One region of the Pseudarthrobacter sp. WHRI 8279 genome, then DNA from elsewhere that is predicted to be linked to it. Evidence: riboswitches for the same ligand, from Rfam matches in the RefSeq annotation. Region 1 holds a riboswitch; each other region holds the start of a gene.
What was found. Region 1 has a riboswitch for cyclic di-AMP ahead of ABRP28_RS19260 (hypothetical protein). Riboswitches for the same ligand answer to the same signal wherever they lie in the genome.
Positions count from the first base shown of each region.

Region 1 (10,170 bases):
CCGGCAAGCAGGGCACAGGTGGCCTCCGCGCACCCGCGAAAGTGCCTTCCCTCCCTGCGAGGCGGCCGTCGTCGGCCTCTCCAGCCGGGAAGCCGTCGTCGGCCACCGGCGCCAAGGCCGCGCCCCGGCGGTGACCCCAAGCGCTTTGGCCCCCGACGCCAACCCAAGCGCCAAGTCCCCCCGGCCACCCTGGCGGCGTGGTCACAGGCGCAGTCCTGGTTCCGTGGTTAGTGCGCCCGGGGGACCTTGAACCTGGTGATGCGCGCGTCCTGTCCGTCCAGCTCCGCCCAGGACTTTTCGGTCTCAAGGACGGTGAGGGCGTTGGTGGGGTACCTGGTGGCGGCGTCCATGTAGGCGTCGTGGTCGGAGTCGCGTGAGGCAAGGTGCATGGCAAGGTCCTGCACGCCGGGCAAGTGCGAGATCAGCATCAGCGTGGTCACTGTATCCGGAACATGGTTGATCACCGTCAGCATCCGGAGTGCGGACGCAGCGTACAGCCCGTCCTCAAGCTTGGGCGTAGGGGCCTTATCCCCCAGCTCCGAACACACCCAGGTGCAGGTCTGCCTGGTCCGCAAGGCACTGGAGCACAGGATGAAGTCCGGGACGATGTTGTGTTTGAGGAGCCACCGGCCGGCAAGGGGCGCCTCGCGGTGGCCCCTTTCCTCCAGGGGACGCTCGTGGTCAGCAACCCCGCCAGGCCAGTCGGCCTTGGCATGCCGCATGATCACAAGCCGTCGAAGATGGTGCTCACTCATGCCCCAAGCCTAGTCGGGGACCAAACGAGGTGCGCCACCTCCGACAGTCGCGGAGGCACATGCCAGGAGAGCCCGAACGCGCGACAGCGGCATTTCGCGTAGGGCGCTGTAGCGAAGCGGCACATCCCGAAAGCGCCGTTGTCGCGCGAGGGACGAGCGCAGGCGCAGAGGGACGAGCGCAGGCGCAGAGGGATTGTGCCGCGAAGCGAAAGCGCCCGTCCCAGCGGGACAGGCGCTTTCGAGTGAGTGCTAGATCGAGTATTCCGGAGCGGCCCAGACAACAACTTCGGGGTGCTCGTAGAACCGGTACCCCTGGCCGCGGACTGTGCGCACAGTGTTGGCGAGGCGGCCCAGTTTGGAGCGGAGCCGGCGGATGTGGACGTCGATGGTGCGTTCGTTGGGCACCTCTTCGGCGTTGCGCCACAGCCCCTCGAGGAGTTCGTCGCGCCCCACGGTGCGGGTGCCGTTCTCAACAAGGTAGTTCAGGAGCTCAAACTCCTTGAAGGTCAAGTTGAGCGACTCGCCGTCCAGGTGGACTTCACGGCGGGCCAGGTCGATCAGGACGCCGGAAGGGCGCGGCTCCTGTGCCTGCGACGGACGCGGGGCCTCGGTGCGCTGGCGGGCGTTGACGGTGGGGTCACCGAAGGTGGAACGGACGACGTCGAGCGCGGAACCTGGTGTGCCGGCGGGGGCAACGGCAACGGCTGCATAGCTTTCGGCGCCGGACACCAGGGACTGTGCGTAGGCGCGGATCTCCTGGGCCAGTTTGGCGATGGAGGTTCCGGCCGCGGCCGCTGTTTCCTCATCGATGCCCATGTAGAGGACGAATCCGCGGGCAACGGTGTCGTTGGCTACGGGCCGGACGGTGTTGGGGCCGGCCACTACCGGAGTGGGGGCTGTCAGGGGTGCCGCCTCCGCGGGCTGGACGGCGCGGAGCTGCCCGTAGGAGTTGGGGTTGAACCCCTGCGGCGCGTAGCCCTGGGAGGGGAAGGTGCTTCCGGATGATGATGGGGCCAGGGCAGGGCGGGGACCAAACCCGGGGCGGAGGCCCGAGGGCTGGCCGGCTTTGGCGGCGTTACGGACAGAAATGTGGACGTATCCGGATGCAACTGACATGGAATGCTTACCTCAATGTGAATGGCCGTCATCGCGGCCCGAATGCTGGGAATCCCCGCAATGCGAACTGGGGAGGGGCGCCCGACGCTGGGCTGGTGGGCGAATGCCTAAGAACTTCGGGGGGTGGGAAGGTCAGGCGTGCATTCGACAACAGCGCATGTCGGCAGCAGCTGATGTGCTGGGCCAATATTCTGCGGCTGCAGGTGCTGTTGAGTTCTTGTTCACATTGGAAGTGTGCAGCGTAACAATGGCAACTTGCAAGTAACAATGGACATGATCGTCCGCATAATGAGACGAATTTAGCCAAAGTGCTCCAAATCACAATTCTGGGCAGTGTAAAAAATAACGGTTGTTATCTTGTCTATGGGTCATTTTTCGATGGTCTGCGAAATATCGTTCGGTAACAGCGCCATTTTATGTGTCTTCGTTCATTGGAGCGCGCGATAGTGGAATCTCGGTCTTCGCGTCCACGGCGTGTCCAGCCGGTCCTGCTTTTGGACAGAAAAATCTGCAGGCTCAGCGGCTAAGTGGCATTCGGAATCCGGTTCGCTCCGATGCTTGTAAGCCGGCGGACGGGCTGAAGGGGACTAAACCGGTAGCACGTTAGGGGCATTTCTGCGGATCCAGCTCGCTAGGCTGGGATTCACAGCTTGCGCACAGGAACGCCAAAGCGGGGCTTTAGCCAACGATCGGAGAGTTGTCCCATGGCCACCTCGCACTCCATGACCAACAACCTCCCCAAGCTCACCCACCCGGACGGCTCCCCCATCAGGGCGCTGGTGGTGGATGACGAGCCCAGCCTTTCCGAGCTTATGAGCATGGGCCTGCGCATGGCCGGCTGGTCCGTGGCGATCGCCGCCGACGGTCCGGAAGCCGTGAAGGTGGCCAGGGACTTCCGCCCTGACGTGCTGGTCCTGGATGTCATGATCCCCGGTTTCGACGGCGTCGAGGTACTGACGCGGATCCGCGCTTACGCTCCTGAGGTTCCCGCACTGTTCCTCACCGCCAAGGATGCGGTTCAGGACAGGATCGTTGGCCTCGCAGCCGGCGGTGACGACTATGTCACCAAGCCATTCAGCATGGAAGAGGTCCTGCTCCGCCTACACCGCCTGGTCCAGCGGTCCGGTGTGGCCGCCATGGACACCGCTGAGCTGGTTGTTGGAGACCTGGTCCTCAACGTGGACACCCGTGAGGTGACCCGTGCGGGTGAGGAGCTCCAGTTGACGGCAACCCAGTTCGAGCTGCTCCGATACCTCATGGAAAACCCCAAGCGCGTCATCAGCAAAGCGCAGATCCTGGACCGGGTCTGGAACTACGACTTCGGCGGCCAGGCCAACATCGTGGAGCTCTACATCTCCTACCTCCGCAAGAAAGTGGATGCCATCCACCCGCCCATGATCCATACCGTGCGGGGCGCCGGGTACGTCATCAAGCCGGCGGAGTAGGAGCGCCATGGCGTCCCCGCACCCCACGGCGGCACCGCAGCCGCGGAACTGGCTGAAGCCCGGCACGTGGCACCTGCGGACCCGGCTGATCCTCCTGGCCATGACACTGCTGATTGCCATCTGCGGTGCCGTGGGCGTGGCGAGTTACGCCTCGATGGACGCGTTCCTTACCCGGCAACTGGACGAACAGCTGGGCCAGGCCGCAGACCGTTCCAACGATCCAGGACGCCCTCCCTCCGGCGGCTTCAATGGCAGGGACCCCCTGGACTCCCGCGGCCAAAGCGTGGGAACCCTCAATGCGCGCCTCCTCAATGGGCAGGTCAGCATCGGAGGCTTTCTCACCTCGGACACAACGCGGTCGCCGTTGTCCTCGGACGACAAACAGGTCCTGCTTGCCCTCACCCCAGACGCGCAACCCGTGGACAGGGCACTCTCCAACGGCGGCTACCGGCTGGTGGCTGTGCAGACCAACTTCGGCGACGTCCTGGTAACAGGACTTCCCCTGGCCGGAAAGGAGAGCACGCTGGCGTCCCTGGTGTGGACGTTCGTCTTCGTCTCCCTGGGTGGCCTGCTCCTGATAGGGCTGGTGGGAAGTGTCCTGATCCGCCGCACCATGAAGCCCCTCGAGCAGCTTTCCGAGGTTGCCACCCGTGTTTCCAGGCTGCCCCTGGATGCCGGCGAGGTGGCACTTGCGGTGCGCGTGCCGCCGTCGAACTCCAATCCCGGTACGGAGGTTGGCAGCGTGGGCCACGCCCTGAACCTCATGCTGGACAACGTGGCCCACGCGCTGCAGGCGCGGCAGAAGAGTGAAACCAAGGTCCGGCAGTTTGTGGCCGACGCTTCCCATGAGCTCCGCACGCCCCTGACCGCCATCCGCGGGTACACCGAACTGATGCGGATGACGGAAAACTTCACTCCGGACGGGGAGAAGTCGCTGGCGAGGGTTCAAAGCCAGTCCCAGCGGATGACCGCGCTGGTGGAGGACCTGCTGCTGCTGGCGCGCCTTGATGAGGGCCAGCCCTTGAAGCTTAGCGAGGTGGACCTGAACCAGCTGGTGGTGGAAGGCGTCAGTGACGAAAAGGTCATGGCGCCCGGCCATACCTGGCGGCTGGATCTTCCAGACGAACCCGTTGTGGTGAACGGCGACCCGTCCCAGCTGCGGCAGGTGCTGATGAACCTGCTGTCCAACGCCCGCAAGCACACACCGCCGGGAACCACGGTGGTCACCGGGGTTGGGAAGACGGCAGAGGGCGCTGCGGTGGTGACGGTAACGGACGACGGCGGCGGCATTCCGCCCGAGTTCCTGGACCAGGTTTTCGCGCGGTTCGCCCGCGCAGACGCGGCCCGGGCAGGCAATGCCAGCGGACCGGGCGCACCCGCCGCTGAAGGAACCAGCGGTCTGGGCCTCTCAATCGTCGAATCCATCGTCGAGGCCCACGGGGGTAAGGTCACGGTGACATCACAACCGGGACGCACGCAGTTTGCCTTGCAACTCCCCCTGCCTGCGATAGCGGCGCAAGGCGGCGCGCCGTCCTCGTGATCCCTGTTACCAAAATGTGACTTAAGACCTGAACTCCTGTACCGTCGATTGGGTGCGGTTCCCGTTCGGGCCGCATATCCGGATGACGCCAAGCTCTGCCGCTTCCCGGATTCCGCTTGAGCATAGGCAGAGGCGGGGGACCCAGAAGTCCCGGGCACACAATTGCCCTTGGGGTTAAGCCACTACGTGATTTTTCCGTACGGCCGGATGCCCTCATCCGAACCCGACAGCTAACTCCGCAGGTGTGAGAGGCGATCCATCATGTCTAAGTTCCTTACTAAAGCACGCCCGAAACCAGGCCACGACGCCGGTGCCCCGCGCACGTCAGGCAAAATTCCGTCCTTTGGCCAGCGCGCCGCCATCCTCGCGACGTCCTGCGCGCTCCTTGTAGGCGTTGGAGCAGCAGGCCAGGCCACCGACACCGCAGTGCAGGTGGCAGCTACGGAGACGCAGGCCGCTGAGGCCCAGTCGAAGCTGAGCATCGAGAAGAGCGAGATCCAGGAAAACCCTGCTCCGGCGCCTGCAGCAGAGCCCATTAACGTTGTCCCGCAGGCCGCCGAGCCGGCGCCGGCTCCCGCCGCTGAGCCCGCACCGGCACCTGCACCTGCACCGGAGCCTGAGCCCGCGCCGGCACCTGCCCCCGCTCCCGAGCCGGCCCCGGTCGTCGCAGTCAACGACCCCGCGGGCGCACAGGCCTACGCTGCCGGCCAGTTGGCCTCCTACGGCTGGGCACCGGACCAGATGCAGTGCTTGCAGACCCTGTGGACCAAGGAATCAGACTGGACCACCACGGCCACCAACCCGAGCAGCGGCGCCTACGGCATTGTGCAGTCCCTGCCGGCCGAGAAGATGGCCAGCGCCGGCGCCGACTACCTCACCAATTACCGTACGCAAATCAACTGGGGCCTGAACTACATCCAGGAGCGCTACCAGTCCCCGTGTGGAGCACTGAACTTCCACTACGCCAACAACTGGTACTAAACAGAAGCGGCTTCGCCTTGGCGGTCCGGTACGTCCCTGCCGGGGATGTACTGGACCGCCCAGCGGTTACCGTCAGGGTCGGCGAAGTACACAAAGTGGCCCCAGTCCTGCACGTCCACATCGCTGACGTCCACCCCGTTGGCCTTGAGCTGACGGTGGGCGGCCTGGATGTCAGAGACCACAAGCTGCAGGTTGGAGCCGGTACCGGGGGGAGCATCCGTGAGGCCTTCCCCGATGCAGATGGAGCAGGCTGAGCCCGGCGGCGTCAGTTGCACGAACCTGATGGAGTCGCTGGGCCGTTCGTCGAAATCGGCGTTGAAGCCCACCTTGTTGACGTAAAAGTCTTTGGCCCGGTCCACATCGGATACGGGGACAAAAACGAGTTCCAGTTTCCAGTCCATGCGCTCAGGCTAGGCCTTGCGCAGGAAGCGGGAAAGGCTTGAGTCCTAGCCGGCGATGCCGTACAGGCGGTCGCCTGCGTCGCCCAGGCCCGGGACAATGTAGGACTTCTCGTTGAGCTTCTCATCGATGGAAGCCAGGACGATGGTGACGTTTGCGCCGGAGAGTTCTTCCTCCAGCTTGGCCAGGCCCTCCGGCGCGGCGAGCAGGCAGATGCAGGTGACATCAGAAGCGCCGCGCTTGAACAGGAACTTGATGGCCTCGCGCAGTGTTCCGCCGGTGGCAAGCATGGGATCCAGCACGAAGATCTGCCGGTCGGTGAGATCCTCGGGCAGGCGCTCGGCGTAGGTGATGATGTCCAGCGTTTCCTCGTCGCGGGCCATGCCCAGGAAGCCCACTTCAGCCGTGGGGACCAGTTTGGTCATGCCCTCGAGCATTCCCAGGCCAGCACGGAGGATGGGTACCACCAGCGGAGTGGGTTTGGTGAACGCCGTGCCCACGGTTGTGCTGACGGGGGTTTCGATGGTCACGGGCTCGGTGCGGACTTCCCGCGTGGCCTCGTAGGCCAGGAGGGTCACCAGTTCCTCCGTCAGCTGCCGGAAGACCGGGGACGGAGTGTTCTTGTCCCGCAGGACGGTGAGCTTATGGGCGACCAGCGGGTGGTCCACAACGAGAGTGCGCATGGGTCAAAACTATCACCCGGCTGCCGGGCCGCTCCCCTGCCGTCCGCCGCCCGTGCCGGACTGCGAAGCGTCGTCGTCGGCCCTTTGTGGGGCAGCGCCGGCGTCCTCCTCCGGGGCGGTACGTTCTGCGTCCCCGGTGTGGTCCTCGCGCAGGACGGGATGCTCGAAGGTGGGTGCAGGGCCTGCGTGCTCACGCCGCCGCATCAGGTGGAACAGCCTGTGGGCCAGGATCACGATTCCTACCCACGCCAGCCCCAGGAACCAGCCCGCCATGACGTCGGTCATCCAGTGGTGTCCCAGGAAGACCCGGCTCAGGCCCATGGCAATGATGAAGAGTGTGCCCACCGTGATGGCTGCGATCCGCGCCCAGAGTACTTGGAACTGCAGGCACATGAGGTAGATCAGGACCCCTATCACCACCGTGGTGTTCAGGGTGTGCCCGCTGGGGAAGGACGGCGACGTCTCGAACGGCGGGACGGCCTCGGAGTGGTCCGGACGTGTCCTGCCTACCAGCCGCTTGCCCCAGGTAGTGGCCAGGGTGGAAACAAGGGCCGCTCCGCCCACCAGGACAATGGGCCGCCATGTCCTGTTCAGGAAGGTCAGCCAGGCGGTGAGGATGCTCGCCAGGATGGGCATGCCGATCCCGCCGCCCACATTGGTGAAACCTGTGGCGAAGGCGTCCACCTCCGGGTTCCGCAACGACTGCGAATATTCCAGTGCAGGAATATCAAGGCTCGCCAGGCCTTCCTCGTCTACGACGTCCGAGTAGACCTCGGCTCCCAGGAGTGCCAGGGCGATCACCAGCGTTCCGCCGATGATCATGGTCAGCCACAAGGCGGCGTACGGCTTGATCCACTTGTCCACGCGGTCTCGGACTGTGCTCACTGTGCCTCCCGGCGGATGTGCGTCACGGGCTCTGGGTATCCTTCGAAACTATCATTGAGCCATGGTCTCCGCAGATAAGAAACACCACGCGTGGATGGGCCTTGCCCTCGCCGAGGCCCGTCGCGCCCTCGACACGGAGGACGTACCCATCGGGGCCGTGGTCATCGGGCCCGACGGCGCCGTGCTGGGTTCCGGGCGGAACCAGCGGGAAGAGCTTGGAGACCCGACCGCCCACGCCGAGGTAGTGGCCATCCGTGAGGCGGCGGAACGGCTGCGCAAGCTTTCCATGCTCGACGGCGGCAGCGGAGACGGCTGGCGGCTCGCCGACTGCACGCTGGTGGTCACCCTTGAACCCTGCGCCATGTGCGCCGGAGCGATTGTATTGGCACGAATCCCCCGGGTGGTCTTTGGTGCCTGGGACGAGAAAGCAGGGGCTGCGGGGTCTGTTTTCGATGTGCTCCGCGAGAGGCGCCTGAACCACTGGGTTGAGGTGTATCCGGGCGTGCGCGAAGCCGAGTCCGCCGCCCTGCTGCGTGAGTTCTTCGCAGGGCACCGCTCGCGGCTCTGATTCAGCGGGCTGGGCAGTCAGCGGGGTGGGCAGTTAGTGAGCCTTCCTAATGGCGGCCAGCACGCAGGCCGCTGGCTGGTCCCAGCCCGGCAGCCTGCTCCGCGCATCCAGCGCCCGGGCCCGCCAGGCATCCCTGGTTCCGGGGTCTTCCAGCCAGCGCCGCAGGGCCTGGGCGAGCTGGGCGGGGTTCGCAGGATCATCATCCGACGGAAAGGCAACCTTCGCTCCCGGATGCGTGCCGCCGTCGTCGTCCTCCCCCGCTGTTCCCAGGCGCAAGGCCTCAACGGCACCGGTCCCGTCGCGCACCACCACGGGAATCCCGTGCGCCAGTGATTCGGTGACCACCATGCCGAAAGCCTCGGCACGGGACACCAGGAGGCTGAGGTCCGCCCGACGCCATTCGTTCTCCAGTGCCTCGCCAGTCAGCTCGCCGGTGAACAGAATCCGTCCGTGCAGCCCGTGCATGTTCACTGCCGCCCGAACTCCTTGCGCGTAATCCCCGTCTGCCTTGTCTGATCCGACAAATGATGCGGTCCAGTCAAGGTCCTGAAGCATTGCCAGGGCGGACACCGTCAGCAGCTGGTCCTTGTTGGGCAGCAGCGCGGCCACCGTAAGCAGGTGGGGCGGAGTGGATCCGAGGGCCAACGGCGCCGGGTCCGTCCCGGGAAGGGCGACCTCCAGTCCATGAAGTCCGTGACGTTCTTCCAGAACTTTGCGGGCCCAAGTGCTGGTGCACACGACCCCGGTTGCAGCCCGGAGGGACCGTGCTTCACGCTCGTGATGTGCCGGGGCGGGCATATGTACCAACACCCATGTTTTGCGTCCGGCCTTGGCCGCGAATTCCATTTCATCCGGCGCGCCCATGGCGATGAGCCCGTCCACAAGGGTTACTGCGTCTTCTGGTTCCGCTTCACCTGCCTGGTCCCACGCCCCCAGGAGGCTGCCCAGCCTGCGTCGGGCGTGGGCACCGGCATAGGGCCAGGAGCCGTCGACGGGGAGCACGTCGACGGCGGCTCCCAGCGTTTTCAGCCCCTGCACCAGCCGGGCGTTGTAGATGTTCCCACCGGAATGATGGTGGATGTTGCCGGGAACCAGCAGCCGGATGCTGTCCATGGGATCAGGCGGCTGAAAGGTCCAGCGTGTAGGTGGCCCAGGCGTCCGGGTTTTCGCGTAAGGTGACGTCGATCCCGGTGAGCTGGCCGCCGTCGGGATCATCCTTCAGCTTTTCAGCAACAGACTGCGCGATGTATTCCGCAAGCGCCTCCGTGGTGCTGAGCTTCCCGGCGAAATCCGGGTGCTCGTCCAGGTTCCGGTAGTTCAGGCCTGCCAGCACCTCCTCGATCATGGTGCCCCCAGCACCGATGTCCAGGACGATCGCGTCCTCGTTGAGCGTCCGACGGCGGAAGGACACCTCGGCGACGAAGGTTGCCCCATGCAGGGCCTGGGCGGGCCCGAAGGCCTCGCGCGGGAGGCTGTGGGCGATCATGAAGTGGCGCCGTACGGTCAGGCTGAACATGGACTACCTCTGGTTTTCTCGGTTAGGGTGCTGGGAATCTTCGTTGCCCGGGTACTCAATGACGTGGCATAGAGCTTCGAGGTTGCCGTGGGCCAGGTCCTGCACAACGCCAGGCAGCTCAGCGAACGGGGAAGTACCCGTCAGGAAGGCATCGAATACCGGATCCTTGAGCAGCGATACTGCGAGGTTCAGGCGGTCCGCGTTGGTCCTGCGGTGCCGGCGCGCTCGTGCCACCACTCCCACCTGGCTTGCCCTGATGGACAGGCGCCGGGCGTGGAAGTC
Region 1 covers NZ_CP168162.1:4,181,383-4,191,552, reverse strand. The annotation lists gene ABRP28_RS19285 (hypothetical protein) at 1-134, shown strand, start outside; gene ABRP28_RS19280 (histidine phosphatase family protein) at 228-755, opposite strand; gene ABRP28_RS19275 (winged helix-turn-helix domain-containing protein) at 1,005-1,871, opposite strand; gene ABRP28_RS19270 (response regulator transcription factor) at 2,576-3,316, shown strand; gene ABRP28_RS19265 (HAMP domain-containing sensor histidine kinase) at 3,324-4,856, shown strand; cyclic di-AMP (ydaO/yuaA leader) riboswitch at 4,950-5,112, shown strand; gene ABRP28_RS19260 (hypothetical protein) at 5,118-5,837, shown strand; gene ABRP28_RS19255 (glyoxalase superfamily protein) at 5,834-6,238, opposite strand; gene upp (uracil phosphoribosyltransferase) at 6,284-6,919, opposite strand; gene ABRP28_RS19245 (phosphatase PAP2 family protein) at 6,932-7,804, opposite strand; gene ABRP28_RS19240 (nucleoside deaminase) at 7,866-8,372, shown strand; gene ABRP28_RS19235 (glycosyltransferase family 4 protein) at 8,406-9,485, opposite strand; gene ABRP28_RS19230 (6-carboxytetrahydropterin synthase) at 9,490-9,888, opposite strand; gene ABRP28_RS19225 (dehydrogenase) at 9,892-10,170, opposite strand, start outside.

Region 2 (10,170 bases), 130 kb from region 1:
GGACCCACCACCACAGTGCTGGTGGCGCCCGCAGACGCGGCCAGCGCCCGCTGCAGGAGGGTGGCATGGTGGAACACGAGGTCCTGCTTGGGCACTCCGCCCAACCGGGACGACCGGCCGCCGGCCAGGATCACGGCATCGAAAGGCAACCGGCTCTCTTCCACTCCCCCAGCCTAGCTGTATGGATCAGGAATGCCTGGTGCAGGTTGGGGTCAAGCTGCGCGCTCGGGCAGCAGGAACGGATCCCACGCAGGGGTGGGCTTTTCGAGTTCCTTGATCTGCCAGATGGTTCCGTGCGGGGGTTCCGGGACGAATCTCAGCTTCCACCCCATTTCAGCAGGAGTATGGTCGCCCTTGACGTTGTTGCAACGAAGGCAGGCCGCCACCAGGTTCTCCCAGGAATCCGCACCGCCGCGGGACTTGGGGTGGACATGGTCGATGGTGTGGGCCGCTTTTCCGCAGTAGGCGCACCGGTGGCCATCGCGCCTCAGCACGCCCCGGCGGCTGACAGCGGTGGCCTGGTTGTACCTCGGACGGATATAGCGGTTCAGGAGGATAACGGACGGGCGGCCCAATATCTCCTGGGGGCCCACCACGGGATCGTCACCCTCAGCAACCACACTGGCTTTACCCGTGAGCACAAGCACCAGCGCCCGGCGGAACGTGATAACCGCCAGCGGTTCATATCCAGCATTCAGAACGAGAGTGCGCATGCACGTACCTCTTCACGGCCGCACCCGTCAGGGGCACGAGGGCCGGCTGCCCTCGGCATGTCCGGGCTATGGATCGACACCACAAGAGTAAACATAGAAGCCCACTATCAGCTAATCGCGGTTTCCCAAAACTGCCGTGTCGGGCCAGCGGGCGTATCGGGCGGCCGGGGGCTGCGCCTGGCCGGTAGCCACCCAACCGGCGTTTAAAAGCAAGAACCCCTGCCGCCAGGGCAGGGGTTCTTGTGCCGCCCCTGTGGGACGGCCTAGCGCGGAGCTAATTAGTTCACGCGGATGAAAACGGGGCCGGAGCCAACGTTGGCGCTGAAGACGACCGTCTGGTTTCCGTTGTATCCACCGTGGACGGCCTGGCCGTTGCCCGCGTAGACAGCGATGTGGGCCATGCCTGCGCCACCGTCTGCGTAGTAGATCAGGTCGCCGGGCTGCGCTTCGGCGGCGCTTACGGTGCGGCCCAGGGAGAGGTAGCCTGCGGGCCAGTCGTGGAAGTTGATGCCCACTGCTGCCAGGGAGTTGGTGACCAGCATGGTGCAGTCCTGGGTGACACCCAGCTGGGCGTACGCTGCCGAGAGGATGGCTGCGCCCTTGCCGCTGGCGGAAGCAGCAGGAGCTGCAGCGGGCGCGGAGGCTGTGGTTACCTTGGCGGTTACCTTGGGGGCTGCAGCAGGCTGGGCGGCGGCCGGAGCCGGCTCGGCTTCCTTGACCTCAACAGGCGCGGGCTCTTCCTCGACAACGACGACAGGCGCGGGCGTGGTGGTAACGGCCGGCTTTTCGAAGGTGATGGCGATGGTGGAGGCAGCGGAGATCGGCGCCTCGACGGAGGACTCTACTTCCAGGGTGGACGCGGGGGCAGAGTCGCGCTGGACGCTGGAGTCAGCTGCGTTTGCAGCGATGCCGCTGGTGAGCACCAGGCCGGAAGCGGCGGCGATAACCGCTGCCTGGCGGCCCATGCCACCGGCGTTGTCGCCAACAGCCTTGGCAATAACAGCGATTGAGTTGGTCTTGGTGACTTCGGCGCGATGCCGTGCGGTGGCACGAGTAGTCATCAGTTCTCTCTTTCGTTTTCCTCAGGCCGTTGTGGGCACCAAGGGGTCTGGGCCTGCCGGCATCTTGGGGGTACGCCGGCAGGCCCCGAACGGGGATGTGGTGTGTGGAAAGGGGTGCAAAGAAATAGTTCTTGGGCCCGAAGGCCCAAGAACTATTTGTTGATCGTGAAGAAGGCGGAGCTTCCGGTGGCGGCTACCGAGTGGAGGAGCGTGCCCTGGGAGGGGTTGAGCGCGCTGATCATCATGCCGTTGCCCACGTAGATGCCCACGTGCGCGCCACCGTTCTGCATAACCAGGTCACCCGGCTGCGGAGTGGAGGTGGGCGTCATTGCGGTCCAGGCGTTGACGCGCGGGATGCTGATGCCGGCCTGGGCGTAGACCCACTGGGTGAACCCTGAGCAATCCCAGCCGTTGGGGGTGGTGCCTCCCCAGACGTAGGGACGGCCGATGCCGGTGTATGCGAGTGCGGCAATGCCGGAGGTGGAGGCCGAGGAAACCGTCTCTGCCAGCTTCTCAGCTGCAGCTTCGGGAGCCGCTGCGGTGGAGGCCGTCCGGGTAGCGGCAGCAGCGCGGTCCTCCGAATCGGTGGACTGCGCCCGCACGGGAGCCGGCTTCGGTGCGGCGGTGGTCTTCACCACGGGACGCTCGAAGGAGACAGTCGCGGTGGGTGCTGCGGTGACCGCCAGGGCGGACTGGGCAGACCCGGACTCGGTGGAAGCGGAAACGCCGGCGGTGGTGTCCGCGGCGTTGGCAGGCAGGCCCATGCTGAGGATGAGACCGGAAGCAGCTGCGATAACCGCAGCCTGGCGACCTACTGTCCCGGCATTGGCACTAACAGCCTTGGACACTGTGTCCAAGGGGTTGGTACGAACCGTTTGCGCACGGTGGCGCGCAGAATGATGGCGTGAAGACACGAAGGTAGCCTCTCCCAATGCCTGCGAGGTGAGCTGTCGGATTCGGATGGGAGTCACCCGGCCGCGCGGCTTCCAAGGAAGTTTTGCGACTTAACCCCAAGGCCTTCGCTGAAGCAAAGACCAAAATTGGTTCCCCCGCCCCTGCCAGACGATGAAATGCGAACGGACCTTGAGCGGTGGCAGAGCTAGGCAATCCGCACAAGAGCGTCAACTTCGGAAAAGTTGACGCGAGTTAGACGGTACAGCAGTTTTCGGTGAATGTCACATTCAGGTCACGGCGGGTCACGATGATTCGATAGCAAACCATCATTTGACTACAGCCAGCCCGTGGGATCGACGACTTCGCCGTTGACCTGCACCTCGAAGTGAAGGTGGCAGCCGGTGGAAGCACCCGTGGTTCCGCTGAGGGCCAGGACATCGCCCCGGGAGACCGTCTGTCCCTCCGTGACGCTGATGGACGAAAGGTGGTTGTACGTGGTTTCCAGGCCGTTGCCATGGTCCACCACCACCCGGTTTCCACCGCCGTACTGGTGCCAGCCCACGAACGTTACGGTGCCGGTGGCAGCCGCCAGCACCGAGGTGCCGCATTGGGCAACGTAGTCCTGGCCGCGGTGGAAGTCACCCGCGCCGCCGGTGATGGGGCTGACCCGGTAACCGAACGCGGAGGCAGTGGAGAGCGCGGCCAGCGGAGCGCCGAGGCTTCCGGCCGAGGCCGCGCGGGACACCGAACCTGCGGACTGGGCGCTGAGCAGCTGCTTCAGCTTGCCATCGGGGTCTGCCTGGGTCACCACGGCAGAGCGGCTGAAGTCGATCTGGGCGCCGGCCTCCGCGGATACCTGCGGCTGCGGGGTAACAGCAGATGCTGCCACCGGGGTAACGCCGCTTGCGTTGTCGGTTGCCATGACGGGACTTGTTGCCGGAACGGTCACTGTCAACACCAGGCCGGTGGCAGCAAGAGCGATTCCGGCCTTCTGTGCGATCCCGCTGGCTGCGGCAAATTCGGTGATCTGCCGGAAGGGTCCTCGACGGCGGCGGGCGTCACGGTGCGGATCGCGGGGGCGTTCCGTGGTGATGACCTCGACAACGCGCGGCGTTGAAACGGGAGACGCCGCGCGGCGGCGCCCCTTGGGGGTCTCTATGGACAAGAAGGGTTCCTCTCTGGAAAGCCTGCGAAGTTAGCTGTCGGATTCGGGTCAGAGAGTTCAAAGACCCGGTCCGCCTAGGCAAGCCCGGCACAGAGGTATCCCCGGAAGGATCCTTCACTGGAAGAGGCTTGCTGCTGACGGACTTCACCCCAAGGCAGTCCCCCGTCTGCCGGTTGTGGTTCCCCCGCCTCTGCCAGTAATGACTCGTGCACCTGATCCGCTGGCAGAGCTCGGCTCCGGATCAGGTAACGCTTTAGTATCTACGCTTGCGTTTAACTATAGGGCCAGAAGGCTCGAAGTAACAATTCCGTTATCTTTGGCTGATGCGCTCCGAGCGGGTACAACGGGAGAGTTACCGGATGGCGACGAAGACGTGGGCCGCCACCTCAGGCGGCAACTCCAGCGCACCTTCGATGCCGGGCACCCGGACCGAAATGTAGTCCCCCACCCGCTCCAGCGAGACTGCGGCTCCCGGACGGATTCCGCCCTCATCCAGCTGGACCAGCAGCTCGGGCTCCACCTGGATCGGCTCAGCCAACCGGCTTACGGTCACCTCCGACGCCGGGCCATAGGACTTCATTGCTTCAAGCAGGCTGATGGCGCCGTCAGCGAAGCCTGCGGACGCCTGGCCCCCAAGGGCAGCCAGGCCAGGGATAGGGTTTCCGTACGGTGACTCGGTCGGATGGTCAAGCAGTTCGTAGATGCGCCGCTCCACGCGTTCGCTCATAACATGCTCCCAGCGGCAGGCTTCGTCATGGACGTACGCCCAGTCCAGGCCGATAACGTCCGCCAGCAGCCGCTCCGCCAGCCGGTGCTTGCGCATCACTTCGGTAGCGCGCTTCCGGCCGGTTTCCGTCAGCTCCAGGTGCCGGTCGCCGGAGACAACCACCAGGCCATCCCGCTCCATCCTGCCGATGGTCTGGGAGACCGTGGGTCCTGAGTGGCGCAGGCGTTCGGCGATCCGGGCCCGGAGGGCAACGATGTTCTCTTCCTCAAGCTCCAAGATGGTCCGAAGGTACATCTCCGTAGTGTCGATCAGATCCGTCATCCAGCTCAGCTCCTCGAGCGCAGTACCTTGCGTTGTCCCACCGTATATCGCCATCCGCGCGACGTAGTCCGTTGGAAAGCTTAGCCTATTTTGACTTTGTCCGAATAGTTGGCGGCCGCCGCCGGGGCCCGTCCCAACGTCTTGGTCTCTGTCTCAATTTCTGGACTATGACGGTGCCGGTTCCCGCCCCACCGCCTGTTCAGGCAGAATGAGGGGGGCCGAAAGTCGCAGTCACAGCCGACTGTCCGCCAACCAACCACCCGTCCGGACCCCAACCGCGTCCACGCCGACATTGGAGCACCTGTGAGCGAAAACAGCATCACTATTCCCGCCGACCTCCTGCCCAAGGACGGACGGTTCGGCGCCGGCCCGTCAAAGGTCCGGCAGGAGCAGATCGATGCGCTTTCCGCTGCTTCCAAAACCATCCTCGGAACCTCGCACCGGCAGGCTCCGGTGAAAAACCTGGTCGGGTCCGTACGCGAGGGCCTCAGCCAGTTCTTCCGTGCCCCCGAGGGCTATGAAGTGGTCCTCGGCGTCGGCGGTTCCACTGCGTTCTGGGACATTGCCAGCTTCGGCCTGGTGGAGCAGAAGGCCCAGCACCTCTCGTTCGGTGAATTCGGGTCCAAGTTCGCTGCCGCCACCAACAAGGCGCCCTTCCTGGATGCCTCATCAATCATCAAATCCGAACCAGGTACGCGCCCTGCTGCCCAGGCTGAAGCGGGTGTCGATGCCTACGCCTGGCCGCAGAACGAGACTTCCACGGGCGTCTCCGCCCCCGTGAAGCGGGTAGCGGGTGCCGACGAGGGCGCGCTGGTGCTGGTCGACGCGACGTCGGCCGCCGGCGGCCTGGACGTGGACGTGGCGGAGAGCGACGTCTACTACTTCGCCCCGCAGAAGAACTTTGCCTCCGACGGCGGACTCTGGCTTGGCCTGTTCTCCCCCGCCGCCCTGGACCGCGCGGCGCGTATCAAGTCCACCGACCGCTGGATCCCCGATTTCCTCGACCTGCAGACCGCAATCGACAACTCACGGCTGAACCAGACCTACAACACGCCGTCGCTGTCCACCCTGGTGACACTGGATGCACAGGTGCAGTGGCTGAACGCCAACGGCGGCCTGGACTTCGCCGCCGCGCGCACTGCCGATTCCGCCGGCCGCATCTACAGCTGGGCCGAAGCTTCCGAATTCGCCACCCCGTTCGTCACCAACCCGGACGAGCGCTCCAACGTCATCGCCACCATCGACTTTGACGAGTCAGTGGATGCAGCCGTGGTGGCAAAGGTCCTGCGGGCCAACGGCGTCGTGGACACCGAGCCCTACCGCAAGCTCGGCCGCAACCAGCTGCGCATTGCCACTTTCGTGGCCATCGAGCCCGACGACGTTTCTGCGCTGCTGGCCAGCATCGACTTCGTGGTGGGCGAACTGCGCAAGTAGCGGTCCGCCGGCAGTCCGGCCGCGGCTCACCAAAGGGTCGCGGCTCACCGAACTGGGGGCGTTACCGAGCTGCCGGGCCTTACCGAGCTGGGCAGGGCATTAATGTACGACGGCGCCGCCCGGGAACAGTTCCGGGCGGCGCCTTTGTGTACGTGGTGAAGACTGCGTCCTGGGGTGCGGCCTGCCTAAGGCTTGGCGGCGCTGTCTTCAGTGGGCTGGGCTTCTACGGGCTGGGCTTCTACAGGCTGCGCTTCCGCGAACGGGCCGGGCGCACCAGGGGCGGCGGCTCCGGCTTCAGCAGGCCCAACGACGGGCCCGGTTCCGGCAGGCTCCGTTGCGGCCGCGTCCTGGCTCCCGGCCCCCGGGGCGCCGTCATGGGCCTCGCCTTCTGCCGGATTGGTTTCCTGCCCGCCAGTTTCCGGTTTCCCTACCCGTACCTGGTCCTGCTCCTGGTCCTGTTCCTGCTCGTCCTCGGGCCGGACGCGTTCAGCCCACGGCACCCACTCCGGGGCAAGGATCGAATCTTCCGACGGCAGCAGGCCGAGCTCGCTGACCGTGACCACCTTGGAGCGGGAGTTGCGGGTAAGTACCGCATACCACTGCCAGCCCAGGTAGCCAGGCAACCTGGATTCAAACAGGTGCGTTACCAGGCGGTCGCCCTCGCTTTTGGCAGCCAGATGGCGGCCAATGGTGGGCGCAGCCGTTATTTCCTCCACAGCCGAACGCGCCGTGTCCACGGCAGCGGCGAGGAAGGCATCCGGCTTCCCTGTGCGCCATGCCGGGACGCCCGCTCGGCGCTTGGACACAGCCCTGGCCCCTGCAACGGCCGGGCCGGCGGCGCCCGGGCCACCCGTCGTCGTGCCGTCCTGTTCCGGCACAGCTGGGACCGGCTGTTCAGCTTCGGGGTTCATCAGTGCCTAAACGTCCAGCTCGTCGGCAACCTTACGCAGGGCAGCGGCGATGGCCTTGCCCTTGTTGCCTTCCGGGTATTTGCCTGCGGAGAGGGTTCCGGACAGATTGTCCAGGACCGTCACCAGATCCTGCACGAGAGGAGCGAGGTCCTTGGCACTGGGCCGCTTTGCCTTGGCAATGGAGGGTGTCTTGTCCAGCACGCGCAGGCCCAGGGCCTGGGCGCCCTTCCGGCCGTCAGCCACACCAAATTCAACCCTGGTGCCGGCCTTAAGCTCTGTTACGCCCTCGGGCAGCGACGATTTAGGCAGGAATACCTCCTGGCCGTCCTCGCCCGCGAGGAAACCAAAGCCCTTGTCCTTGTCATACCACTTGACCTTGCCGGTAGGCACGTAATCAACCTTCTTCGTTCTGCGTCTTTTGACACGGCCGCCCGCCACCGCATCCGCATTGCTGTGCGGGTTTAGGGTATGGCGGCTGCAGACCGTGTTGGTCTATCCCTCAAGGTTATCCTGCCCACCGCCCTATTCCTGCTTTAACCCGCCCCGCAGAGCCATTCAAGGGCTCCGCGGAGCAACGTTCACGCCGGAGGGTGCGGGAGCTGTAGCGTTACGTCCATGACACCCTCGCGTTATCGGCGTGCCCTGATGATCACCGCCGCAGCTGTCGCCGTGCTCTCCCTGGTGGCGGTAGGGGCTGTGATGGCTTTGGCTTTCGCGGGGTCAGTGGCCCCCGCCTGGGTGACGTACTCGGCGCTCTACGGCCTGCCGCTCGCCTTCCTCCTGATGCTTTTCCTGGTTCTGGACAGCGTTGCCGGGCGGCGCCGGGCAGGAAAGCCGGACCAGCGGTAACGTTGGACTGATGTCCCTCATTCGCGCGTTGAGCAAGGAGCTGGAGGCACGCAGCGACGATTCCCTGCGTGCGCTGTTCGACGCCCGGCCGGACCTCATTTCTCCGCCTGTCCCCGACTTCAGTGCCCTCGCGGCGCGGGCCAGCGCCCGGCTCAGCGTGCAGCGTGCGCTGGAGCGGCTTAACAGGCCACAAATGCAGGTCCTCGAAACACTGCACCTGTGCACCAATACGGACACCGGGCACAGCGCCTCGGCGGCCGGACTCCGCAAAATGATTCCGGGATCGTCGGGAGCCGCGGTTGAGCGGATCCTGCATACGCTGCAGGAGCTGGCGCTGGTGCACCGCGCCGAGCCTCCGCACGGGACCCCGGATTCTGCGGCAAAACAGCGCCACTACCTGCCAGTGGGTTCCTTGAAGGACGTGGTGGGGATCTATCCCGCCGGGCTGGGCAGGAGCTACACGGAACTCGTCCGGCTGCAGCCTGCCTTCGCGCAGCGCGTTGTCCAGCTGGTCTCCGAGCTGCACCGCAGCGGCGTGGCCATCCATGACGCCACCACGCCCATGGAGGCCGCGCTTGCGCTGCAGCACTGGACTTCCTCTCCTGACGCCCTCAACAGCATCCTGTCTACTGCCCCGGAGCGGACGACGGCGCTGCTCGCCAGGTTCCGCAACTGGGCTATGGGCGCAGTCCCCCAGGCACAACGCAAGGCTTCCATCACCACGGAGGGGTCCGACGTCGGGCCCGTCGACTGGCTGCTGGCACGCGGACTGCTGGTGCCGCTGGACGCCGCGCACTTGGAGCTGCCCCACAGCGTGGGGCTCTCACTGCGCGGCGGGGCGATCATCAATGATTTCACTTTGCAGCCCCCCGTCCCTGAGCTTGGCCGGACCTCGGCGGTACTTCGCAGGAACGCTGCGCTCAGCGCAATATCGGAAACGTTGCGGCTCATGGGCGAGCTCCTCCACGCCGTACGGGACCAGCCCCTGGCTACGCTGCGCAGCGGGGGCGTAGGGGTGCGCGAAATGAGGCGGCTGGCCGAATTGCTGCGGATCGACCACCAGCAGGCGGGCCTCCTGCTGGAACTGGCCGCGCTGGCAGGCCTGATCCGGCTGGACGTCGATTCCTCGTCCTGGGTCCAGCCTCCGCAGCTGGAATGGCTTGCCCTGCCGCGCCAGGAGCAGTGGCTCTGGCTGGTAAATGCCTGGCTGGCCAGCGAGCGGGTACCGTCCCTGGTGGGCCAACCCATTAATGGTTCGCGCGGCGGGCCGGCGGCGCACCGTTCCGCCTCTGGAAGCACCATTATTGCGTTGTCGGCCGAAGCCCAACGGCCTGATGCCCCGCTGGTCCGCAAACGCATCCTCGAAATCCTGCACGAGCTGACCGTGGAGGCGGGCCCGGCGGACGGCACCGCCCCGGTGCTGGACGCGGCAGCGGTTCTCCAGCGCGCCGAGTGGGCCCAGCCGCGGATGGCACGGCGCTTCAGCTCGATGATCCGCGGCGTTCTCAGCGAGGCTGAGCTCCTGGGCCTGGTGGGCTCCGGCGCCCTCAGCCAGTTGGGCAGCGCGCTGGCGGAAGACAACCCTGAGGCCGCCCTTGCCATCCTGGGCGAACACCTGCCGGCGGCTTTGAGCCATGTCCTGCTCCAGGCAGACCTGACCGCAGTCGCCCCCGGGTACCTCGCCCCCGCACTGACCGAAAAACTGCTGGTCCTGGCTGATGCCGAAGGCCAGGGGCCGGCCACCATCTACCGCTTTTCGGAAGCCTCCATCAAGCGGGCCCTGGACACGGGATATGACGCTGCCGGCATCATGGACTTCCTTCGCGAGCACTCCGCCACCGCGGTGCCCCAGCCGCTGCAATACCTCGTGGAGGACACAGCCCTGCGTCATGGAAGGCTCCGCGTGGGGACAGCGGCCAGCTTTGTCCACAGCGAGGACGAGGGCACCTTGCTGGAGCTCCTTTCCGGGCCGAAGGCAGCTGCCCTGAAACTGGAGAAGATCGCCCCCACGGTCCTGGTCTCCTCCGCGCCGCCGCGGGAAACCGCGCAGGTTCTCCGCAGCCTGGGCCTCTCCCCTTCCGTGGACGGCGCGGAT
Region 2 covers NZ_CP168162.1:4,310,142-4,320,311, reverse strand. The annotation lists gene ABRP28_RS19840 (molybdenum cofactor guanylyltransferase) at 1-164, opposite strand, end outside; gene ABRP28_RS19835 (HNH endonuclease) at 213-713, opposite strand; gene ABRP28_RS19830 (NlpC/P60 family protein) at 992-1,774, opposite strand; gene ABRP28_RS19825 (NlpC/P60 family protein) at 1,927-2,622, opposite strand; cyclic di-AMP (ydaO/yuaA leader) riboswitch at 2,693-2,866, opposite strand; gene ABRP28_RS19820 (M23 family metallopeptidase) at 3,003-3,827, opposite strand; cyclic di-AMP (ydaO/yuaA leader) riboswitch at 3,838-4,079, opposite strand; gene ABRP28_RS19815 (metal-dependent transcriptional regulator) at 4,186-4,881, opposite strand; gene serC (phosphoserine transaminase) at 5,185-6,315, shown strand; gene ABRP28_RS19805 (DUF3027 domain-containing protein) at 6,501-7,226, opposite strand; gene ABRP28_RS19800 (cold-shock protein) at 7,233-7,616, opposite strand; gene ABRP28_RS19795 (hypothetical protein) at 7,842-8,075, shown strand; gene ABRP28_RS19790 (helicase-associated domain-containing protein) at 8,086-10,170, shown strand, end outside.
Region 2: another riboswitch for cyclic di-AMP. It lies ahead of ABRP28_RS19825 (NlpC/P60 family protein); the one in region 1 lies ahead of ABRP28_RS19260 (hypothetical protein).

Region 3 (10,170 bases), on a different replicon from region 1:
TGGCTGAAAGACAACGCCGGAAACAACTAAAACATACGCACCTGGGCCCGTTTCGGGCTGTCTTTACCTCGGAAGGGGCCCAGCCCGGTGCCGGCGTGCCGGGAAACTGCCCTGACGGCAGCCCGCCGAACTGCAGGTCGTTTTACCGGCCGGCCTGAGCCTGCTGCTTGTTGAGAGTTCTCTGTCCATGCCGGGTCAGTCCCCGGGGTTTGTAGACAGAGAGGACGCTGGTGACGAGCAGCGCCAGTATCGCCGCGCTGGCGTCGAAGACCAGTTGGACCCTCATCCAGTTCATCTCCGAGGGGCCGAGATCTGCTGCAAGGGCCATGCCGGCCATCGCGGTGACCGGCTGCAGATGGACTAGCAACAGGGCGGTGGCCAGTGCGGTGATGATGAGCTTGATCAGGACCCAGTAGTGCCGGAACAGGCCCCACACGGTGCCAAGGCCTTGGATGATTCCGGAGATCAGGGAGGCCAGGCTGAGCGGGAAGATGATCATCCAGCCGACGAGGTTCATGCCCACGTACGCGGCGCGGGCCAGCTGCGCGTCAGAGGCTGTGAGTCCGGCGATGGCCAGGACCAGGAACGCCGCGATGGCGCCGAGCCATCCCACGGAGGAGATGATGTGGATGGTCAGGGCTGCCTTGCGCACCGCGGGGGGCATCAGTTTCATGGCGTGTGGTTCATGACCATTCCGCCGCTGAGGTGCAGGACCGCAAAGACCACCACCAGCACAGCTGCAGCGATCAGAAATCCCTTCACCCACAAGGGCGTCTTGTGCCGCGGGGTTTCTCTGCTGTCTATGTGGTCTGGGTTGGAGCCGGGGTTCGCCATCATGGTCCTTCGTTTGATTTTGTAAAACAGTATGTATCGGAAACGGCACTGTGTCTATTGGATGACAGGTTGTAGCATTCGGATATGCCAAGGCTTTGGAATGAGACGGTCGAGACTCACCGGGACGCCGTGCGCGGCGCGGTTCTTGACGCCGCTGCGCGACTCTTTGCCGGTCATGGAGCGTTGGGGGTAACGATGTCTGCGATCGCTCAGGAGACAGGCATCGGTCGGGCCACCCTCTATAAGTACTTCCCGGATGTGGAGTCAATCCTTTTGTCCTGGCATGAGCGCCAGGTTCAGGCGCATCTGGATGAACTGGTCCGCATCAAAGAACAGACTGCTGGTTCCTTGCAGCAGCTTGAAGCCGTCTTACATGCCTATGCTTTCCTGTCCCGCTCGGGCCGCGACGACGCCGACGCGGCACGGCTGCATCAGGCAGGACATGCGGGGCGGGCCCAGCGACACCTTCAGGATTTCCTCGCAGGGCTCATTGAAGAGGGGGCTGACGCGAAGGTGTTTCGCGCGGACGTTGCCCCGGATGAGCTGGCAGCTTTCTGTCTCCATGCCCTGGGGGCTGCAACGCAACTTTCTTCACATGAAGCCGTGCTCAGGCTGGTCAAAGTCACCTTAGGAGCCCTGCAGCCCATTCCGCCGTCGGGCGGCTAGTTGGTGAAGGCCCGCGCTACGGCGGGCCTTCACCATGAGGGTACCGCGGATAGCCCGGCTTTAGTCAGCCGAGGGAGGCGAGGAGTTCGTTGCAGGCTGTCTCGCAGCGCCGGCACGCTTCGGCGCAGATCCGGCAGTGCTCGTGCATGTCTGCGTGCTGTTCGCATTCATCGCCGCAGACCTTGCATATGGTGGCGCAGGCCTGGAGCACGGCGCGGGTGATGTTGGCGTCGTAGCCGGTGTGGCGGGAGAGGATGTTCCCTGTCGTGGTGCAGATGTCGGCACAGTCCAGATCGGTGCGGATGCATTTGGTCAGCTCGGCCACCATGTCCTCGCTGAGACAGGCATCCGCGCAGGCGGTACAGGCTTGTGCGCAGTCAAAACAGGCCGCGATGCATTCGGCCATCTTGTGCGGGTCAATGCCGCCAAGGTCCTTGGGGTAGGCATCGAGCAGTTTGTGAGTGCTTCCGTGCGTCATTTTGTACTCTCTTCCAAAGGTTTGAGTAGCTGAAAAATGTTCCGGACCGCATGGATGGTGTTTGCGGTGTCCGGGCCTGTGTTCGGTGTGCACCTCCTTTCCATCCCTGGTCGTGCTGTCTATGCGCCAGTATGGCTGTCCTCCTGCTGGCAGGTAACTGCCCTTTAGTCCGGGAGCCGGCTTTGCCGGTGGACCTTTAGTGCCCGTTCTTTTGCCCTGTAGGAGGTGAGTGCCGCACGGGGACGTCCGGCGGCTTTGAACAGGTCAGCAGCCCACTCGAACTCGGCCGCGGCAGCGAGGTAGAGACCCTCGTCAAATAGCCGCCGCCCGATCTGGTGGCGGACCTGGGCTTCCCTGAACTTCGTGCGTGCAGCGCGGAGGGCCCGTTCCTGCACCCGTGCAGCGTCCCGCCAGCGATACAGCCGTTGATAGGCGTAGGCGAGGACGAGCAGGGCGCGGAAGGGGTCCGTGGAGGCGGCCAGCAGTTGTTGGGCTTCGCTGACTGCTTCCTCGCCCCGGCCCAGAAGGGATAGAACCCAGACGCGTTCCAGGTCAGTGCAGCCGGCAAGCCGGGCTTCCATGGCTTCCCGGTCCACGACCACGTCCCGCAGCGTGGCGGGGTCCACGAACCAGACCCTTTCCTGATCCTCCAACAATGCGCCTACACTGCCACGGTCATCAGCCTGCAGGTACCGCCTGTGAGGGCAGCAGGCCCGGCGGCATTCATTGGGTAGCGGCAGGGGCATGGAACACCATGCCGCCGTCGGTGGATACGACGAGCCCTTCAGTGGTCGCGGCCCAGATCCATGGTTTGTCGTCGGTCTTCTTCACGGCGGTGATCGCCTGGACCTGGCCTTCGATGTGGCCTGTCTGGGTCCAGGTGCTTCCGGCGTCTGCTGAGTAGTGGACTGAACCGTCGGGTTCGATGCCGAAGACTTCGGTGCCGCTGGCGAACGCGACGAACTGGACGACAGGGGCTGCGGCGTTCAGTTGCCAGGTCTTCCCGCCGTCGGTGGAGCGTTGGAGACCGTCGCGGGTGGTGGCGAGAACGGTGTCGGTTTCGGGGTTGCCGGCCAAAACGGCCGGTACGAACTCGGCGGTGGCCGGGGTCCAGGTTTTCCCGTCCGGGCTGGTCTGCAGCGTTCCGTCGTAGGCGACAATCCCGGATCTGGCCGTAGCGAGGGCGTGGAAGTCGGACTCGCCTTGGCGGGAGAGCTGTTCCCATGTTTTGCCGCCGTCCGCGGATCGGATCAGACCCATGGGGTTGGGCAGGTCCGAGCCGGGGCCGGGGTGCCCGGAAGCGTAGAACACGCCTTGGTCAGCGGCTGCGGTGAAGCCCATCAGGTCGTTGGTGTCACCGATCTGGGTGGCGGGGGATTTGGGCTGCTTGGTGACGTCGAAGAGGCCTTCATGGGTGGCCAGCAGGACCTGGTCGGTTTCGCGGTTCACGCTCAGGCCGTGGACGTGGGAGCTGGGCAGGCCGGCTGCGGCAGTGGATGGTGCGGTGCCGGGTGTTGGGCCGGAGGAACAGGCGGACAGGGTCAGCAGGAGGGCGGCGGCCGCGGTGAGCCCGGCGGCGGAACGTCCTCGGTTCATGAAGTGCAGGGACACGGGGAACTCCAAAGTGGTCCAAGGAAAATGAAGGTGGGGGAAGGCACCGGCCCCACGGGGGGACGGGGCCGGTGCCGGTGGTGTGCTGGCTACAGGGTGGCCAGCAGGTCTTTCATTTCCTGGATTTCGGCTTCCTGGTCGCTGACGATGTCCTTGCTGAGCTGGACCGCGTCGGCGTTCTTGCCGTCGGTGGTTTCTGTCTTGGCCATCTGGACGGCGCCTTCGTGGTGGGCGATCATCTGGGTCAGGAACAGTTTGGCGGCCTCGGTGCCCTGGGCGGCTTCGAGTTTTGCCATGTCTTCCTCGCCCATCACCCCGGACATGCTGTGGCCTGAGTGGGCGCCGGTGGGCGCTTCGGTGGGCTGTCCCCAGCTTTCAAGCCAGCCGGTCATCTTCTCGATTTCCGGTCCCTGGGCGGCCTTGATATTGGTGGCCAGGTCCGTCACCGGGGCAGGGATTCCCTCTTTCTCAAGAATCATGTCGCTCATGGTCACGGCCTGTGCGTGGTGCGGGATCATCATCTGCGCGAACATGGTGTCCGCGTCGTTAAACTCAGCCGAGGCTGCCGCGGAAGTGGCCGGGGCTGAGCTGGACGGCATCGCCGAGCTGCCGTGGTTCATGCCCGGCATGCTGCTCGAATCCGACGTGCCGGTTCCCGAACCGGCCGCGCAGCCGGCGAGGGCGATTGCTGCTGCGATGGCGGCAGCGGAAATGGTCAGGGTCTTTTTCATGGAAATCAGGGTCCTCAAAAGTATCAGCGGCGCGTAGCGCCTGGGGATTGCATGCGGCGGCCCGTTACGGGCGGCGTGTCTTATGCGTGCAGAAGTGGCTGGAGGTGCGCCGGGCATGGCACGGCGCCGTCGGGCGTGTTTACGTCCGGCTGATACAGAGGTCACCGGGAGAGGGACTCTCCGGTGAGTAGGAATAGCCCGTGCTGGCTGCAGCCGCCGCGCCGAAGTCCGGTAAGGCATAGGGTGCTGTTCCCGGCGCAGGGGCGGTCAGGGAGGTGTTTCCCGGAGACAAAACGCAGGCGTTGCCCCCGGCGGACATCTCCGGGCAGGAACCTGCAGGGGCGCAGGAAGACGAGTCTGTTGCCGCTGGAGTAACTGCAGCCCCGTCCGTTGACGCTCCCGGTGGATGGGAGTGGCTGGAGGGGAGGTTGTCCAGGTGCACGGTTGGCTGGGCGGCTGCCGCCGGCATAGTGTGCCCGGCGCTCATGTGGTGCGCCCCGGTCATGATGTGCATGCCGAAGATGCCGGCGATGATGGCCAGGGCGGCCGTCAGGAAGCCTGCACGTAGGAGGAACGCGGTGAAGGGTCCACGAGATGGTGCGCTCACAACGTTTCCTCCCTTCCGTGCAGGTTGTTCAGAGTCTTAAGCCTACCGGCAGGGGGGGTACCCCCTGCCGGTTACAGCCTCTTGTCTAACGTGCCTGGGAGGGATTGAGTTTCACCCTCCGCAGCAGCTGGGCGTTCAGTGCCACCACTATCGTTGACACGGACATCAGCACCGCCCCTGCTGCCGGGGACAGCACGACCCCGGCGAAGGCCAGGACACCGGCTGCCAAAGGAACCGCGAGGACGTTGTAGCCGGTGGCCCAGATGAGGTTTTGCCACATCTTCGCGTAGCTGGCCCGGGACAGGTCCACCATCGACAACACAGCCCGGGGATCGTTCCCGGCCAGGACAACCCCGGCTGATTCCATGGCCACATCTGTGCCGGCGCCGATGGCGATGCCGACCTCAGCCCGTGCCAGTGCCGGGGAGTCGTTCACCCCGTCACCGACCATGGCGACTTTCATCCCACGGGCCTGGAGCTCTGCGACCTTCTTGTCCTTGTCCGCAGGAAGGACTTCGGCGAACACCTCATCGATGCGCAGGTCCTCGGCCACGGCCTGGGCGACCTGGCGGGCGTCACCGGTGATCATGGCGACCTTCACGCCGCGGTGCTGCAGCGCGGCGACGGCCTGCCGTGACTCGGGGCGGATGCTGTCCTCCAGGCTGACAGCTCCCAGAACCTCGTGTCCGTCGATCACGTGCAGCACCGCCGCGCCGCGGCCCATCCAGGTGCTGGTGGATTGTGCCAGCGCGTCGGGTTCGGTGGTGCCCAGTTCGCGCAGCAGCGCAGGCCCGCCAACATGGACAGTGCGGCCATCCACGGTGGCGCGGACGCCGCGCCCGGTCAGGGAACTGAAGTCCCTGGCCTGCGGAATGCTCAGGTTCCGCTCCCGCGCCGCCCGGACGATGGCCCGTGCCACGGGGTGTTCACTATCGGCCTCCACGGCCGCGGCCAGTGCCAGCAGCGCGTCAGCGTCCCCGCCGGAAACGGGTGCGATGTCCTTCAGTTCCGGCTCGCCCGTGGTGAGGGTGCCGGTCTTATCGAACAGGACGACGTCGATGGTGCGCATGCGCTCCAGCGCCATCCGGTTCTTGATCAGCACCCCGGCACGGGCTGCCTGCTCGGTGGAAATGGCGATGACCAGCGGGATGGCCAGGCCCAGGGCGTGGGGGCAGGCGATCACCAGCACGGTGACGGTCCGGGTGACAGCCTCCGGGACGCTCCCGAGCAGCGTCCAGACGATGAAGGTCAGCACGCCTGCGCCGGCGGCGAAGTAGAACAGGAAGGCCGCGGCCCGGTCCGCCAATGCCTGGGCCTTGGAGGAGGACGCCTGCGCTTCGGCGACAAGACGCTGGATCCCAGCCAGTGCGGTGTTCTCACCGACGGCGGTGACCTGGACCCGGACGCTGTTATCCGTCGCGACCGTTCCTGCCACGACCGTGTCCCCGGGACCGCGGGGGACGGTTTTGGATTCACCGGTGATCATGGACTCGTCGAACTCGGCCTGGCCGTCCACGACGGTTCCGTCGGCGGGCATCCGGGCGCCGGAGCGGACCAGGACCATGTCGCCTTCGGCTAGCGCGGACACCGGAACGGTTTCGGTGCCGGCGTCGGTGACGCGTTCGGCCTCGTCAGGCAGCAGCGCCGCGAGGGCATCCAGGGCGCCCTGCGCCGAGCCCAGGGCCCGCATTTCGATCCAGTGGCCCAGCAGCATGATCGCCACCAGCAGGGCCAGCTCCCACCAGAAGTCCAGATCAAATCCGCCGATACCAAGGCTGGTGACCCAGGACGCGGCGAACGCGACCGTGATGGCCATCCCGATCAGCAGCATCATGCCCGGGGTGCGGTCCTTCAGTTCCCGCCAGCCGCCCTTAAGGAAGGGCTGGCCGCCGTAGAGGAAGATCACCGTGCCCAAAACGGGCGGGATCCAGGCCGAGCCGGGGAACATCGGGGCCATGTAGCCCAGGATGTGCCCGACCATCGGGCTGAAATAGACGACCGGGATGGACAGGGCCAGGGTCAGCCAGAACCTGTTTTTGAACATCGCGGTGCTGTGCCCGGCGTGCTGGCCATGGCTGTGGACTGCGTGGTCATCCTGCCCGCCATGGCCCTCGTGGTGGCTGTGGGAGTGGTCGTGCTCGGTAACCGTGACCGTGCTGACCGCTGCAGGCGACGGGTCCTGGGATTCGGTGGCGGGTGTGTGCGAGTTGTGGTGGCCTGCGTGGCCGCCGTGGTGCTGGGTGTGGTCTTCCATGGTTCCTCCTTTGAGAGGAGACGCCGCCTCACTCCAGGCAGGCTCGCTGCCGGAGGAGCTTGGAGTGGTCAGTTGCTGATGAGTGTGTAGCCGGCGGAGGTAACAGCCTCACGCACAGCGGAACGGTCGGCTTTACCGCCGACAGTCAGACGGGAACGGCCGCCCGGCACGAGATCAACAGAGGCGGATTCCACACCCTCAAGTGCGGACAGCGCCTTCTGAACGGTCTGAACGCAATGCCCGCAGGTCAGGCCCTCCACGGCAAATTCGGTGCCGGTGGCACCGGCAGTTGTGGCGGGCGCGGAAGACGCTTCGGTTGAGCAGCAGCCGCAACCTGTAGCCGCTGAAACGAGGGGCAGTTCGGTACGGTGTTCAGTTCCACACATGTCAGTTTCCATTCCTTGAAGACGAAGGATTTGATGGGCGCTGGGGTTGAACGGCTGTGAAGGCGGTGCGGGGCACCGGCCGGGACATACCACTTCACTGACAACACCTCAAGGATACCCCCAGGGGGTATATTCCGCAAGCCTCGGAACCGAGGGATTCTGACACGCCGTTATCTAAATGTGACAAATGTGGCTGTTGTGACGTAGGGTCTGAAGCCGTGCCGGTTTCTCCGAATGCGGCACTCCTGAGCAGACTTGCCTAACTCTGCCGCTGCCCGGGATCCGTTCGCAAAATCGTCCGGCAGAGACGGGGAACCCAATATCGGCCTGCTTCCGGCAGGCCTTGGGGTGAAGCCGTGCCTGATGCCTTTCGTGCATCACCACGGCCGGGTGTCTCCCATCCGAATCCGACAGCTAACCTCGCAGGCAGTGGGAGAGGCCCTTTCATGCCCAATGGCAAAGCTCACGGCCGCCGCCGCGCGGTCCCCGTCCAGACCAGCCCCCTGGCGGTCCTGTCCAAATCCTTCGCCGGCCACGCCGGCGGTGTAGGCCGTCAGGCCGCCGTCATCGCAGCAGCATCCGGCCTCGTCCTGACCAGCGGCATCGCCGCCCAGGCAGCAGACGCCCCAACCCAGCGCGAAGCCGAGCCGGCATCGAACCTGGAAGTCACCAGCCAGGTACAAACCCCGCTCAGCGCCGACGCCACGGTCCAGATCGCTTTCGAGCGTCCCGCCGTCAAGACAACCCCGGCACCTGTAGTGGAAGCACCCAAGCCCGTCGTCGTCGATGCCCCCAAGGTCGCTGTTGCCGCGACGCCTGTTGTTGCGAAGGCAGCTGCTGCTGCCCCGGCCAAGGCCCAGATCACCGTCACCCCCGCACCCGCTGCCCCCGTGGCCGCCCCGGCAGCCGGCGGCATCAACGCGACCATGGTGTCTTCGGCCTACGCCCAGATCGGGATGATCCAGGACTGCACGCGACTGGTCGAAAACGCCCTCAACGCAGCCGGCATCCCCGTCGGGGACCTCGGGCCCATGCAGTTCATGAACTACGGCACCGTCGTCACCGATCCCCAGCCCGGCGACATGGTCATGCAGCCCGGTCACGTAGGCATCTACGTCGGAAACGGCCAGGTCCTCAGCTCCGGCCTGAACGGCAAAAACGAAACCGCCGTCCACCCCCTGACTTGGATGACCTCCAAGGGCGCAGTAACCTTCGTCCGAGCAGGCAAATAAAACCACTGAAGGCCGGTGATTCAATGCCTTGGGGGCAGTGAATCGCCGGCCTTCAGCATGCCTTGATCCGACCCCTTCTGTTTTGCAGCCGACATCCTTCTCTAGCCGCGATTCAGTGTCTCGAAACATCTGCGCCTCGAAACCCTAGGGATATGCGAGAGTCGCATGGTCCGTGCCGGCTGGTGCCGATTCCTTTGCTGTTGCGGTTAGTTAGCGGCGTCGTGGAGGTGCGGGGTCGATGATGAAGCCGCTTTTGGGGAGGGCGGGCATGTTGGAGAGGCTGAAGCTGAGGTCCTGTGCGGGTACCTGCAGGTCGGGTGCGGCCGCGAGGGAGCGTATGGCTCGTTTGATCAGTTCCACGGTGATGTCTTCCCCTGGGCACCGGTGCCCTGTGTTTTTGTCGCCTGCTCCTTGCGGGATCAGGGTGTGGGGGGTGGGTTGCCAAGTGCGGAAGCGTTCTGGGTTGAAGCTTTCCGGGTTTGTCCAGGTTCGCGGGTCGTGATTGGTTCCGTACAGGTCAAGCAGGACCCAGTCTCCGGGCTTGAAGGCGTGCCCGGACCATTCCAGGTCCCTGGTGGCCGTGCCCCCGACGAAGGGGAAAAACGGGTAGTACCGGCGCACTTCCTGGGCGAAGCAGTGCAGGTCGTGATCATCACCGTTGCTGAGTTTTTCTTTCCAGTCGGGGTGCTGTGTGAGGGCGAGGGCGGCGAAGACTATGAAGTTGCTGACGGCCACGACCGGGCGGAGCAGGTTCAGCAGTTCCACCGCTGCTGTGTCTGGGGGCAGTTCCTTGCCGGTGTTGTCGCGATGGAATGCGATGGCTTCCACCGGGGTTACCGGTGCTTGGGCCTGAACGATCAAGCGTGCTGCCTGGATTGCGTTCGTGGCCCACTTTTCTGTGGAACGGCGGCGCCAGCGGGCGTACCAGTTCGCCGGCCCGAACGCTCCGGCCTGGTCGATCATCAGCCCCAGTTCTCTGCTGCGTCTGGCGATGGTGGGTGCGTCGGTGGGAAGACCGGCCCAGCTGCAGGCTGCCGCGGTGAGGATCCGGCGGACCTCCCTGTGCAGATCGAACCGTCGCCTGGACGGCAGGCCGTGGCGGGGATCGTGCCATTGAGCGTCAAAAGCGTCCGCGAGCTGCATGGCGGAGTCCCGGCTGCCCAGCTCCAGGAACAGGTACTTGCGGCGGTGATGATCGTCCCCTTCGAGGGTCTGTACGCTGTGTGCATCCTGCAGCAGATGCTTGGCCGACCGCGGCAAGGCACCGGCGCGGCTAAACCGTCCGCCACCGTAAAAAAATTCAGCAGCCGCTGCCCCCCTGATGCAGACGACGGGCCGAAGCATCAGACGGGTCTGGAAAAGATCGGTCCC
Region 3 covers NZ_CP168164.1:47,301-57,470, forward strand. The annotation lists gene ABRP28_RS21335 (DUF305 domain-containing protein) at 1-30, shown strand, start outside; gene ABRP28_RS21340 (DUF2269 domain-containing protein) at 143-673, opposite strand; gene ABRP28_RS21345 (hypothetical protein) at 670-837, opposite strand; gene ABRP28_RS21350 (TetR/AcrR family transcriptional regulator) at 919-1,500, shown strand; gene ABRP28_RS21355 (four-helix bundle copper-binding protein) at 1,565-1,978, opposite strand; gene ABRP28_RS21360 (hypothetical protein) at 2,143-2,631, opposite strand; gene ABRP28_RS21365 (F510_1955 family glycosylhydrolase) at 2,702-3,589, opposite strand; gene ABRP28_RS21370 (DUF305 domain-containing protein) at 3,679-4,320, opposite strand; gene ABRP28_RS21375 (hypothetical protein) at 4,460-4,927, opposite strand; gene ABRP28_RS21380 (heavy metal translocating P-type ATPase) at 5,013-7,253, opposite strand; gene ABRP28_RS21385 (heavy-metal-associated domain-containing protein) at 7,250-7,579, opposite strand; cyclic di-AMP (ydaO/yuaA leader) riboswitch at 7,814-8,010, shown strand; gene ABRP28_RS21390 (NlpC/P60 family protein) at 8,014-8,799, shown strand; gene ABRP28_RS21395 (cytochrome P450) at 9,010-10,170, opposite strand, start outside.
Region 3: another riboswitch for cyclic di-AMP. It lies ahead of ABRP28_RS21390 (NlpC/P60 family protein); the one in region 1 lies ahead of ABRP28_RS19260 (hypothetical protein).